Regions from separate parts of the Pseudoalteromonas sp. MB41 genome, predicted to be linked through region 3. Evidence: predicted binding sites of a transcription regulator. Region 3 holds the regulator's gene; each other region holds the start of a gene.

Region 1 (4,369 bases), on a different contig from region 3:
GTTGTTTTACCCAAACCCGGCGGACCAAAAATGAGTAAATGGTCTAACGCTTCACCACGATGACGAGCGGCTTCAATAAAAATTTCCATTTGTTGCTTAACATGCGGCTGGCCTGTGTAGTCGTTTAATAGTTTTGGACGTATTGCACGATCGACACTGTCTTCATTACTTTGTTCACTCGCATCAATTAAGCGATCTGCTTCAATCATGGTGTACTCACAACATTGACTTTAGAGCTTCTTTAATAAGAACCTCTGTTGTCATACCTGGTTTATTTACAGCTTTAACCGCTTTTTGCGCTTGCGGTAGTTTATAGCCTAAAGATTCAAGTGCTGAAACAGCATCATCCGCAGCATTATTCGCTACTAGCGTATCATTACTTGCAGGCTCAATAATGGCATTATCGCTAAATGGTGTGAATAAGTCATTACCCCAATTTTTTAGCCTGTCTTTCATTTCAAGTACCAAGCGCTCTGCAGTCTTTTTGCCCACCCCAGGCAGTTTAACCAAGGTTGTCGCATCTTCATTGTTAACACAACTAACAAACTGCTGCGCCGACATGCCCGACAAAATGGCAAGGCCAAGTTTAGGGCCTACCCCATTTGCTTTTAACAGCTCTCTAAATAAAGCACGTTCAGTTTTATTATTAAAACCAAATAATAACTGTGCGTCTTCGCGAACAACAAAATGAGTATAAATAACCGCTTGTTCACCCACATTGGGTAAATCATAAAAACAGGTCATTGGCATTTGCACTTCGTAACCGACACCACTTACCTCTATAAGTATTTCTGGTGGCTGCTTTTCAACAAGTAACCCGTTTAATCGACCTATCATATTACTTCCTTAATCGTCCTCTTACGGTTTTGCTCGCGCTGCCCGCAAGTTTAATTAAATTTTGTTCTGAGTGAGCATGGCAAATGGCAATTGCTAACGCATCGGCAGCGTCGGCTTGCGGGGTTCCCGGCAGTTTTAGAATATTTTTAACCATATGCTGTACTTGCGATTTATCGGCACCACCATTCCCCACGACCGCCTGTTTTATTTGTCTGGCTGAGTACTCAAATACGGGCAACTCTGCCATTGACGCACCGACTATGGCGGCCCCTCGGGCTTGACCAAGTTTGAGTGCTGAGTCAGGATTATGTGCCATGAACACTTTTTCAATGGCAAAATTATCCGGCGAAAACTGTTCAATTAACTGGCTAACACCTTGATAAATCATTTTTAAGCGTATAGGAAAGTCGTGATCAGCAAGCTTTATACAGCCACTCCCTAAATAAGTAAATTTAGTACCTTGGTGGGCTATTACCCCATAACCTGTTAATCGTGAACCAGGATCAATCCCTAAAATAATCGCCAACTAACTGACCCATCTATAAAATCATCATCTGCATTTAATAATGCCAGAGCACTGTATAAATTACCAGTAACTAATTACAGTTCATAAAAAATGCCCGCAATTGCGAGCATTTTTTAAACATCGTCTTTATCCTAGCGACCGCAGTAAACCTTGAGTATTTTTTCGCATAGTGCGCGCTATCATTAAATACCCTAAACACGCAACAAATAACCCACCTGCTGCAGGGCCTATTAACCAAATATGTGGATGCAACTTACCTGCTAATTCGAACATTTGTTTTTGTACAATTAACAAAGCAACATCACTGACAACAGCCGCGACTAAACCGGCCGTAAAGCCTAATAATAAAAATTCATACAAGGTCGCGTTTTTAATTAATCGCCCTTTAGCGCCTAGCGTACGCAAAATAACAATTTCTTGCATACGCTCACCTAGGCTGGCTTGCACTTGCGAAATAAGCACTAAAGCACCACACGCAACAACAATCGCGAGTACAAAGCCAATCGCTAACGATACTTGCTCTATTGTTGAGCGTATTTGCTTAATAAAGCTTTCAACATCAATCGCATTCACCGTTGGGTATTGACGTAATAACTCACTAAACTCTCGCTTTTGATCTTTATTTACACGCACCGATGAAATGTACGTCGCAGGGAAACTTTGCAGCACATCGGGGCTCAAAATAATAAAGAAATTCGGTTTTAAGGTGTTCCAATTTACTTTACGTACACTGGTAATTTTGGCATCGAATGACTGAGCGCCAATTAAAAAGGTGAGTGTATCGCCCAACTCTACATCTAAACGCGCTAACATTGACTCTTCTAATGACGCCTCTGCCACTGAGCTCTCGGTAAACCATGTACCGTCAATTAACTCATTTTGCTTGGGTAGCTCAGCGCGCCACGTAAGATTTAACTCTCGGCCAATACCTGAACGTGCTTCTTCATCTTTTTTCTCATTGTCTTCTAATGATACCTCACGAGCCACCAGCTCACCATTAACGGCATTAACACGACCACGAACAATCGGGTAAAAATCTGACGTAGGCATGTCACGCTCTGCTAAAAACGACGTGATAGGTTCAAGCTCAGCTTCTGTTATATTCACTAAAAATGAGTTTGGCGCATCGGCTGGCAATTGTGACTGCCAATCTGAAATCATGTCGTTTTTAAGTACGATTAAAAACAACAGTAATTTAATAGCAAGCGCAAAGCTTATAAGCTGCACCGCATTTACGTTCGCTCGCTTTTGAATTGAAGCAATCGCTAAAGACCAGCTATTACCAGGACTTAAGCCTAGCTTACGACCCCCACCAAAAATAAGCTTCGATAGACCAAATAGCACCACGATTAAAAACGCTGTTGAGGTAAATAAAATGGCCGTAATTTTAATGTTATTACTGAACAACCACATTAACAAAAACACCGTTAGCGCCGACATTGCAAGGTGAATTTTGCTCACTAATAAACGGTCACCCAAGTTGCGACGAAGTACACGCAATGGGGGAATATCAAATAAATCCAGCAGCGGCTTAATCGAGAACATAACGGCACAAATCACGCCTGTACTGACTGCGATAAGCCAAGGTTTTGCCGATGCGCTTGGCAGCTCTGTGCCCATTGACTGAGCAAGGTAATCACTGGCTATCATTTGTAAAGAATAACCAATAACTAACCCCAAAATGACCGACATTGTGCAAACTAAACTTAAATGTAATAAGTAAATTTTACGGATAGTTGCCCTACTGCCGCCAAGAGTTTTCATCATTGCGACTGGGTCATATTGCCTTTCACAGTAGCGTTTTGCCGATACCGCAATTGCCACTGCCGCTAAAATGATACCTAACAAACCTGCCAGTAATAAAAAGCTCTCCGCTCTATTTAAGCTGTTCGCAATAGGTGATTGCCTGTCTTTAACACCATACCACTGTTGGTTTTCTTTCATTTGGGGTTTAAGCCAAGCATAAAAGGTGTCTAAGTCACTTTGCTCACCAGCATACAATTGACGATAAAACACGCGACTCCCCGGCTGGATCACCTGTGTCGCGTCTATGTCACGTTCATTAATTAAAATGCGTTGACTACTGGAAAAAACATTAAAAGGAGCATCGGGTTCTTCGGCAACCACTCGACTTGCTGTAAACGTTGCAGCGCCCAGCTCAACTTGACTACCAACCTGAATATTAAGCGCATAAAACACTGACTCACTAAGCCATACTTCACCCATTTTTGGCACTTCGTCAGTAACAATAGCATCTGAAGTTAAGCGTGTTTTTACTTTAAGTTCGCCTTTTAATGGATAACTATCAGAAACCGCCTTTACTGAGCCAAGTTGCATTTCGTCACCTGCAAATAGCATGGTATCGAAATACGTAATTTTTGCAGTGCGTAAGCTCTGTTCCTGCGCTTTTTGCAAATACTCTGTTGGTAACTGATGATTACTGGCCAACACACGATCCGCAGCGATAAAGGCACTACTTTTTTGCGCAATACTTTGACCAATTCGGTCTGTTACCATAGAAAGTGTTAATACAGTGAGCACAGCCAAAGCAATAGCCGCACTGATCACCGTTAATTCACCCCGTTTAAACTCACGTGAAAACAGTTTAAGTGCTAACTTAGCCCACATTCGCTTGCACCTCTTCGCTCTCTTTTACTGTTACTAATTGACCTGCTTCAATGTGTAAAATTTGTTGGCATTTTTCAGCAAGCTGTTCATCATGAGTTACTAAAATAAGCGTGGTACCGTGTTCTTTATTCAGTTCAAAAAGTAAAGATTCTATCAATCTGCCATTTTTGCTATCAAGGTTTGCAGAGGGCTCATCCGCGAACAAAATTTTAGGCGTACCAATGAATGCACGCGCAATTGCAACACGCTGTTGCTCACCACCAGAAAGTTGCGAAGGATAATGCCCCACACGGTGGCTAAGACCCACTTTTTCGAGTAACTCTAGGGCTTGTTGTTTTGCATTTTTACTACCAGCAAGCTCTGCCGGTAGCATCACGT
Region 2 (4,369 bases), on a different contig from region 3:
CTGTTGTTGAGAGAAGTCAATTAATGCGTGATGTGGGTGTATTGTTTGATATGTCGTTGGCGTGATGTGCTGCTTAAAAATGTGTGTTTGCGACTCTAATAATGTAGTTAGGCGTTCATTAAAGAAACTATGCGTTATTGTTTGTCCAAACGATGTGACGTTTTCAAGCGCAGGATCGACCCATGTTGGGTCATTCGGGAGTAATAAAATAAACACACCACCGGCTTTAACTGTACCGGCAAGCGCGGCTAACTTATCTGCATACAGTCCACTAAAACCATCAAAAATCGCGTGTTGAAACTCTTGTCCAAGAATTTGATGAACATGCTTTGGGAAGACGCTATTTTTTAATTGATGGCAACTGCTAAACACATACGTGTTTGGCAGTGACAGTTGATTGGCAAATGCATAACACCAGGTTGCATCACCTTGCACCACAATAAGCTGACGATGCTTGGCAATCGTCAGCTCAGTGATGAGCATGCTTAGGTAGTCGTTATAAGGCTTGAAGTCTTGCATACTGAGTAACAAGCCACTTACTGCCTAAATCATCAAAGTTCACTTGAATACGTGACTGTGCACCACTGCCTTCATAATTTAGTACCGTTCCTACACCAAATTTTGCATGTAAAACGCGTTGCCCTAAATTAAAGCCACTGTCTTCAAATGCGGCATGTGTGACTGATGAGCTAAAACGGCCTGCGGCTGGGGGCCTTGAAACTTGTGTTTTGATACGAATTTCCTCAACACAGTCTTCTGGCATTTCGCGCAAGAATCGAGAGGGGCTGTGGTATTTTTCTTGGCCATATAAACGGCGAGTTTCAGCGTGACTAATGTACAGCTTTTCCATCGCTCGGGTCATGCCTACATAACACAAACGGCGCTCTTCTTCTAAGCGACCAGACTCCTCATTACTTTGCTGTGAAGGAAACATGCCTTCTTCAACACCCACCATAAAAACAAGCGGGAACTCAAGGCCTTTTGCTGAATGAAGTGTCATCATTTGCACGGCATCTTCGTGCTCATCGGCTTGACCTTCGCCTGATTCGAGAGAAGTGTACGCAAGAAAGCCTTGCAGTGGTGAGCTGAATTCTTCGTCTTCAGGTAGCTCATATTGGCCACAGGCACTAATGAGCTCTTCTAAGTTTTCTACGCGAGCGCGGCCTTTTTCACCTTTTTCAGCTTGGTACATGGCCATCAACCCTGAAGTTTGAATCGCGTATTTAGCTTGCTCTTCTAAGGTAAGATCACTGATTTTGTCTTCAATGTGCTCAACCAGCTCTAAAAATTTTGTTACTGCACTGGCTGCACGCCCAGATAGATGCTGCTGTTCAATAATGGCTTTTGCAGCATACCACAGAGGAAGAGACTCGTTCCGCGCACAGTCACGAATGTGGCTGAGGGTTTTATCTCCAATGCCACGAGCAGGGGTGTTAATAACGCGCTCAAAGGCGGCATCATCTTGGCGATTACCCACTAAGCGCAGGTACGAAAGGGCGTCTTTAATCTCTTGACGCTCGAAGAAGCGCATGCCGCCATAAATGCGGTATTTAAGCCCTTCTTGTAACATGGCTTCCTCGAGTACACGAGATTGCGCATTGTTACGGTATAGAATCGCGGCATCTTGCAAGGCATTACCAGCATTTAGCCAGCTACGCAGTTTACTGCTTACGAAACGGGCTTCATCTAATTCGTTAAAAGCGGCATACACCGAAATTGGTTCACCCTCGTTACCATCGGTCCAGAGGCTTTTACCCATGCGTTCAGCATTATTTTTAATTAGCGCATTGGAGGCTTTTAATATTGTGGCTGTTGAGCGGTAGTTCTGCTCAAGACGAATGGTTTCGGCTTCGAAGTCGGTTAAAAAGCGTTTAATATTCTCAATACGTGCACCGCGCCAACCATAGATACTTTGGTCATCATCACCTACTATCATAATGCTGTTGGTGTTTCCTGCTAGCAGCTTTAACCAAGCATATTGAATCGTATTGGTATCTTGGAACTCGTCTACCAACATATGAGCAAAACGCTGCTGATAATGACGCAGTAGCGTAGGGTGATTGTTAAGTACTTCGTAGCAGCGTAATAAAATTTCTGCAAAGTCGACCAAACCAGCACGATCGCACGATTCTTGATATGCTGCATAAACTTTCAGCATCATTTGCTCATTGATATCGTAAGCCTGAATATCTTTAGGGCGCAGACCTTCGTCTTTTTTAGCACTGATGTACCAGCTAAACTGTTTCGCTGGCCACTTTTTATCATCGATATTCATTGCTTTAAGTAAGCGTTTGATCATTCGCTGCTGATCGTCTGAATCTAAGATTTGAAAGCTTTCAGGTAATTTTGCTTCACGATGATGTGCACGCAAAATACGGTGAGACAACCCGTGGAAAGTGCCAATCCACATGCCACCAACAGGCGCTTTTAAGGTTTCTTCTACGCGAGAGCGCATCTCTTTTGCAGCTTTATTAGTAAAGGTGACGGCAAAAATACTGTAGGCAGAGGCTTGCTCAACTTGCATTAGCCATGCGATACGATGAACAAGTACTCGAGTTTTACCAGAACCTGCACCAGCAAGTACTAGCATATTTTGCAATGGGGCTGCGACTGCATCCCGTTGTTTGTCATTTAAGCCATCGAGTAATTCAGAAACGTCCATCGTTACGCCTTTTCAATCTATAATGAGAGGAGTATAACAGGTGTTTATGCAAGGCTAAATAAAATACTGTTTTTATAAACAGCTATTTTGGCAAGTTATTAAAATTGCATAATAAAAATTGTGAATTTGACCTATTTGTGGCAAAAAGAACTAAAATAAAAACAGTGTGAAAATTTAACGTGTTGATTTATAAAATATAATAAGTTGGCATGAAGTGTGTTTATAAAAAGTATAATCATCAAAAACTACAGAGGTTAGTATGGCAGAGCAAGGTTCTGGCGGTAATGTAATCGCAGCAATATGTAATATCTTTTTTCCCGGTTTAGGGCAACTGGTGCAAGGTCGTTTGATGGCGGCGATCGCATTTTTCTTAGCGTGGATCATAAGTGGGGTATTAATTTATGTCGCCGTTGGTTTCATATTACTTCCGATTGTATACCTATGGGCAATCATTGATGCCGCGCGTTTCAAGTCGCGACTCTAGCAATTTTTATATATCTAAACAGCATTAACACTAGCGCCATTGGGCGCTAGTGTTGTTTTTGGCCTTCTGAACTCGCTACTGCATGCCGCAACCGATATAATTACTGCATCAAGAGTTGTGAGTATTTACGATGGAATATCAATTTATCCGCGATCCAATGAGCGGTTTACGTATTAAAATTTCGACTGAACATGCGGTTATCGGTCGTTGGTTGAATGAAGAAATAGGCAAAGAAAAAATAGCGATGGTCCAGGCGCTAATTTCCGCTGTTAAAAATAGTCATGAGCCCTTAACACTGCAAGGCCAAGAAATAGATTTGATTTTGAGCAAGGACGAAGCGTTGTTTGAAGCTCATGCTCTTCATCAAGATAATGAAGATCTCATGGCGTATCAGGATGATGATTTAATGCTTGAAGAAAATGGCTTAAGCAGTGGCTGCGGTTTTGAGGATTTTGTTGATTTAATTGAGTCTTGGTACGCGTTTGCGCAAGGTCGATAAGCAGGGCTTATAAAGCCCTACTTAATTAATCACTCGATAGTGTGTTTATTGTTCGCTCACTGATTTAACTGCGGCTAACAATACGTCTTCTGTTAAACGAACTTTATAATTAGGGTTCGCATACTGAAAGTGGATAAGCCCTTGCTTATCTACTACAAAAACAGCAGGAACGGGTAACGCAACCTGTGCTTTGCCATCGAGTGATACAAAGTTAACCCCTAACTTGTTGCGATAAATTTTTGCGGTCTTGTCATCGAGATAAAATGCCAATCCCAACGTTTGGCTCAATGCCAAACTATCATCAGAGAGTAGTTGATAGTTCGCAGAGGTTATTTTAGTCTCGGCTAGCTTTTCTGGACTATCCGGAGATATTGCAATAATTTGTGCCCCCAAGTCTGCTAATTGATCCTCAATTTTTTGTACGTTGGCTAATTGCTTGGAACAATAGGGACACCATCCACCTCGGTAAACAATTAATACGGTAGTTTTTTCTTTAAAACGTTTTTTTAAAGAAACGGTTGTGCCGTTTTGGTCTTTTAAATCAACATCTGGAATTGTTAATCCAGGCAATAGTGGACTGACGTGCTCTGCCGAGTCAGCAATATTATGAGCTGTGGCTGCAAGTGTTTGGCTAGATAGCACAAGTAATGCACTAACAAGAAGGGTTCTCAGCATGGTATTCCTCAATTATTTTTTTCAACTGCTTATGAAGACCTGCTTAGCT
Region 3 (4,369 bases):
TTTTTTTCCTTGGCGTTTAATATCACACCCGCAATATAAGCTTTTAGCATTTTCGGGTAAGGTTTTAATAAGGTATTTTTTGGCGCTAGAAAAGTTTGAAAACTGTTCCGCAGACGCCGTAAAGCATAACAACAGGCATAAAGTTGCTGATAAAAGTAAACGCATATCCATCACATAAGTGAACTACTGGAAACACTATTGTAAAACGCAGAGCTGAAAAGAAAAAGAGCACGCGCCAAAAGTAAACTATAGTCATTAATAAATACAGTCTATGGGAGTTGAACAATGCGGTTAGGTGCGTTTTCTGTAAGTTTAAATGTACAAGATATCCATGCTTCAAAGCTATTTTACGAGAAGTTGGGGTTTACTCCGTTTGCGGGTGAGATAGAGCATAATTGGTTGATTATGAAAAACGGTGAACATTTAATAGGTTTGTTTCAGGGGATGTTTGATAAAACCATGCTGACTTTTAACCCCGGCTGGGACCAAAGTGCGAGACCTTTAAGTGAGTTTAGTGCTTATGATGAACTAGAGGCGCACTTTAAACAACAGGGGCTGGCGGTACAAAAGGTCGGTGATGCCAGTTTTATTGTCACCGACCCTGATGGTAACCCTATTTTGATTGATCAGCACGTGTAATCGGTTTACGGCGTCTGATACGGACATTTTGTAGTAATAAAATAATGCCCGTAATACAAAATAATACGCTACTTGCGGCAAAGCTAATTAGTAATGGGTTGTTGAAATTTTCTCGTTCATCATAATCCATGATATGCAGCATCCAGAAAAAGTCAAAAATGCGCCACAAAGTGCTACGAACAGTAATGACTTTACCGGAGTCGCCTTCTAAATAAACGGTTGTATTTAACCAATCGTTATAGCTCACTTGCCACACATTGGAGCGGTGACCGACTTCTCTCGCTCCTTTTTCTAGTAACTGCGCACCCGCGACATCCGCCTTGATGAGTAAGTGTGCATTGGCATTGGCAATAATTTCAGTTTTAGTTGGTGTGCTCATAGCACGACCTGATTGACCGTCAAAGTTAAACACGCCTTTATTAGTCGTCACTTCGATGATGGGAGTGGTTAAAAAATGACGGTATTGAATGCTATCAATTTGCTGAAATTGTTTGGTTATTTGGTCAAGAGAAGCGGGGTAATCATGCAAGGTAAATGGATTATCTAAGCTACGATTGGCTAAATGTTTACCATGTACTTTTTGAAGGGGTATTGAGCTCATTACTAAGCCCCCTAATAACCAAAAAAAGAGTTGTATGGCGAGTAAGTAACCCAGCCACTTATGCCCTTTACGGGCATATTTAAATACGCGCTTATTCATTGATTACCTCTTATTATTTTTTTATTGGGCAGCGGTATAGACAGAGCGACTCAACGCTCTTGCAGCATTTACTGTATTCTAAATTTGGTTTATGTACAAAACTGAGTTAAAGTTTCAGAGATATCAATAGAGGGTAAAAACGAGAGTATGTCGGAAATTCAATTTTTAAATGTAGATCTGGAACTTGAATCAAAACACGATATTAGTGCGCTGGTAGCTGATTTAAAGAAAAACGCCATGGTTTTACATTACGACCAAGATGAATACCGTCAATTAGCACGTATTGAAGCCGCGGCTGATATCGGCACACCAGATAAAGCTATCAACCAATTATGTGAACTTATAGAGTCGTGCTCACGCAATGCATTAAAGCAATGGTTGTCTTGCTCAAAGCGTACTTTCGATATTGGGTTTGAGTCGGGTGACTCACCTAAATGTTTTAATCAAGCCCTGCACGCAGACACCTTATTACGTATTTCAGCGATTGGCGCAGGGCTCGAAATTACTATTTATCCTGTTGAGCGTTAATCACTAACGCTTGACTACCGCTGCGGTCATTCGTGATACGCAGCATAGTTCACCTGCCGCATTCGTTATTTTAATTTCCCATACAGATGTTCGCTTACCTAAGTGCAGTGGCTTTGCCGTGGCTGTTAAGAGGCCTTTTCGAGAGGCTTTAATGTGATTGGCATTTATTTCTTGGCCAACAGCATAATATGCGGTGAAGTCGACCACAAAATTGGCTGCATAACTTGCTACAGTCTCTGCTAAAACAACATTAGCACCACCATGGACCATCCCCATAGGGTTATGATGCTCTGGAATAGCGGGCATAGTGGCCACTAAATAATCGTCGCCGATTTCGGTTATTTCAATGCCCATTGTTTTCATTAATGTGCCTTGCCCAGTAATACCCTGTTCGAGTTCTTTACATAATTCGAGGGTGAATGGTTGATACCAAATGCTCATTGTGTTTCCTTCGCAAACTAACTTCTTAAGTGAAATATCGGTATACAATATGGTATCTATCCCCACCGTTCAATGCTTGTTTTTTATCATGAGAGGAAGGGGAATTTAAATTTGCGATTTTCAGATAACTGTATATACTCACAGTTAAATGTACTGTATGGAAAACCAGTTGTATGCGCCCATTAACAAAACGCCAATCGCAAATTTTAGAACTTATTAAAGTATTTATTAAAGACACTGGTATGCCACCTACGCGTGCTGAAATAGCGCAAACATTGGGATTTAAAAGTGCCAATGCCGCTGAAGAGCATCTAAAAGCACTGGCAAAAAAAGGCATGATTAAAATGAAGCCTGGAGCAAGCCGAGGCATTCAATTAGTCGAAGAAGACGAGCCAGAACAGCTTGGCTTACCACTGATTGGGCGTGTTGCCGCGGGTGAACCTATTTTGGCGCAAGAGCATGTAGAAAGCCATTGTCAGGTTGACCCTGCATTGTTTAAACCCGCTGCAGACTTCTTATTGCGAGTTAACGGCATGAGTATGAAAGACATTGGCATCATGGATGGTGACTTACTGGCAGTACACAAAACGCAAGTTGCAGAAAATGGCCAAGTTGTTGTGGCACGTGTCGATGACGATGTGACTGTAAAGCGCTTAGAAAAAGCAGGACGTAAAGTATTTTTGCATGCTGAAAATGAAGAATTTGCCCCGATTGAAGTGGACTTAGAGCATGAGTCATTTAATATTGAAGGCTTAGCGGTTGGGGTTATTCGCAACGCTGATTGGATGTAGCTTTTTATATTACGCGTTAATCGTTACAAGCAGAGTAATTACTTTATCTGCTTTGCTAAACTTTTTTGAAACAACGCACCAAATTGATTCAATTTGGTGCGTTGTTTGTTTTTGACCGTTTACCTAAGATTTGTTCACCCTTACTTTCTACATAAAGCCTTATACGGCGCAGTTTTCCTTTCTTTTTAAGTTTTTATACTTGCCTTAAGTATTAATTAACGCGCTGATTATAGTTGTTATTTTTGCACCAAAATAAACATTTATTACCACAAAAACTTGCTTATTGCTCATTTTTTAACTAATTGGTTAAGTACATTGTATTAACACCTATTTACGAAAAAGACACACAACAAATGTGTAAGGGGGTTAAACAATGAGTGTGTCGTTCACTGCGTCGTGATGATACACAGACCCAAGCTGTTTGCAGATGACACATCAACCATCGATTGGTTTGGGTATTTAAACAATAAAAAAAACGAATGGGCACCAGCTGTAACGCCTTTTCGCTTTGCGTCTTGCAATAGCATTAAAAGGAGCTGTCACATGGGTAAACTGCGTTACACCTTGTGGCTTATATTGGTAGCACTTCCGCAACTTGCTTTGGCAAATAGCCAATTCAATATGCGTAAAGGTGTCACTGATATAAGTAATAATGTTTATGAATTACATATGACGATATTTATTATCTGTTGTGTGATTGGCATCATCGTATTTGCGGTGATGTTTTGGGCTTTGATACATCATCGTAAGTCTAAAGGGGCAAAGCCTGCCCAATTCCATGAAAGCACGAAGGTCGAGATACTTTGGACTGCAATTCCATTTGTGATCTTAATCGCTATGGCGATCCCTGCCACCAAAACGCTTATTGCCATGGAAGATGCTTCAAAAGCAGATATTACAATCAAAGTAACAGGGTCGCAGTGGAAGTGGCACTATGAATACATGGGAGAAGATATTGCTTTCTATTCGATTTTAGCGACACCGAAAGATCAAATAGATAATCAAGCCGAAAAAACAGAGCACTACCTACTCGAAGTCGACAAACCTCTGGTGTTACCAATCAACAAAAAAGTACGTTTTTTAATGACCTCTGATGATGTAATACATTCTTGGTGGGTTCCTGATTTTGCCGTGAAAAAAGATGCCAATCCCGGCTTTATTAATGAAGCATGGACACGCATTAATGAGCCCGGTATGTACCGCGGCCAATGCGCAGAGTTATGTGGCAAAGACCATGGTTTTATGCCGGTGGTTGTTGAGGCATTGCCAG

What was found. The regulator LexA, encoded in region 3, represses DNA repair genes until DNA is damaged. The targets are predictions, from matches to a motif close to TACTGTATNNNNATACAGTA.
Region 1: a site for LexA is predicted at 1,413-1,432, ahead of ruvC (crossover junction endodeoxyribonuclease RuvC). Genes of this name have one in related genera too.
Region 2: a site for LexA is predicted at 2,727-2,746, ahead of uvrD (DNA helicase II). Genes of this name have one in related genera too.

Annotation. Positions count from the first base shown of each region.
Region 1 is NZ_JAJJZF010000001.1:90,958-95,326, forward strand. Features, by position in the region: gene ruvB (Holliday junction branch migration DNA helicase RuvB) at 1-209, opposite strand, end outside; gene ruvA (Holliday junction branch migration protein RuvA) at 217-837, opposite strand; gene ruvC (crossover junction endodeoxyribonuclease RuvC) at 839-1,363, opposite strand; gene LPA49_RS00415 (ABC transporter permease) at 1,490-3,991, opposite strand; gene LPA49_RS00420 (ABC transporter ATP-binding protein) at 3,981-4,369, opposite strand, start outside.
Region 2 is NZ_JAJJZF010000006.1:153,331-157,699, reverse strand. Features, by position in the region: gene LPA49_RS09085 (GNAT family N-acetyltransferase) at 1-519, opposite strand, end outside; gene uvrD (DNA helicase II) at 497-2,662, opposite strand; gene LPA49_RS09075 (hypothetical protein) at 2,922-3,146, shown strand; gene LPA49_RS09070 (YacL family protein) at 3,277-3,645, shown strand; gene LPA49_RS09065 (peroxiredoxin-like family protein) at 3,691-4,320, opposite strand.
Region 3 is NZ_JAJJZF010000014.1:75,546-79,914, reverse strand. Features, by position in the region: gene LPA49_RS14085 (endonuclease) at 1-165, opposite strand, end outside; gene LPA49_RS14080 (VOC family protein) at 286-639, shown strand; gene LPA49_RS14075 (hypothetical protein) at 614-1,339, opposite strand; gene LPA49_RS14070 (hypothetical protein) at 1,487-1,867, shown strand; gene LPA49_RS14065 (PaaI family thioesterase) at 1,871-2,308, opposite strand; gene lexA (transcriptional repressor LexA) at 2,482-3,099, shown strand; gene coxB (cytochrome c oxidase subunit II) at 3,643-4,369, shown strand, end outside.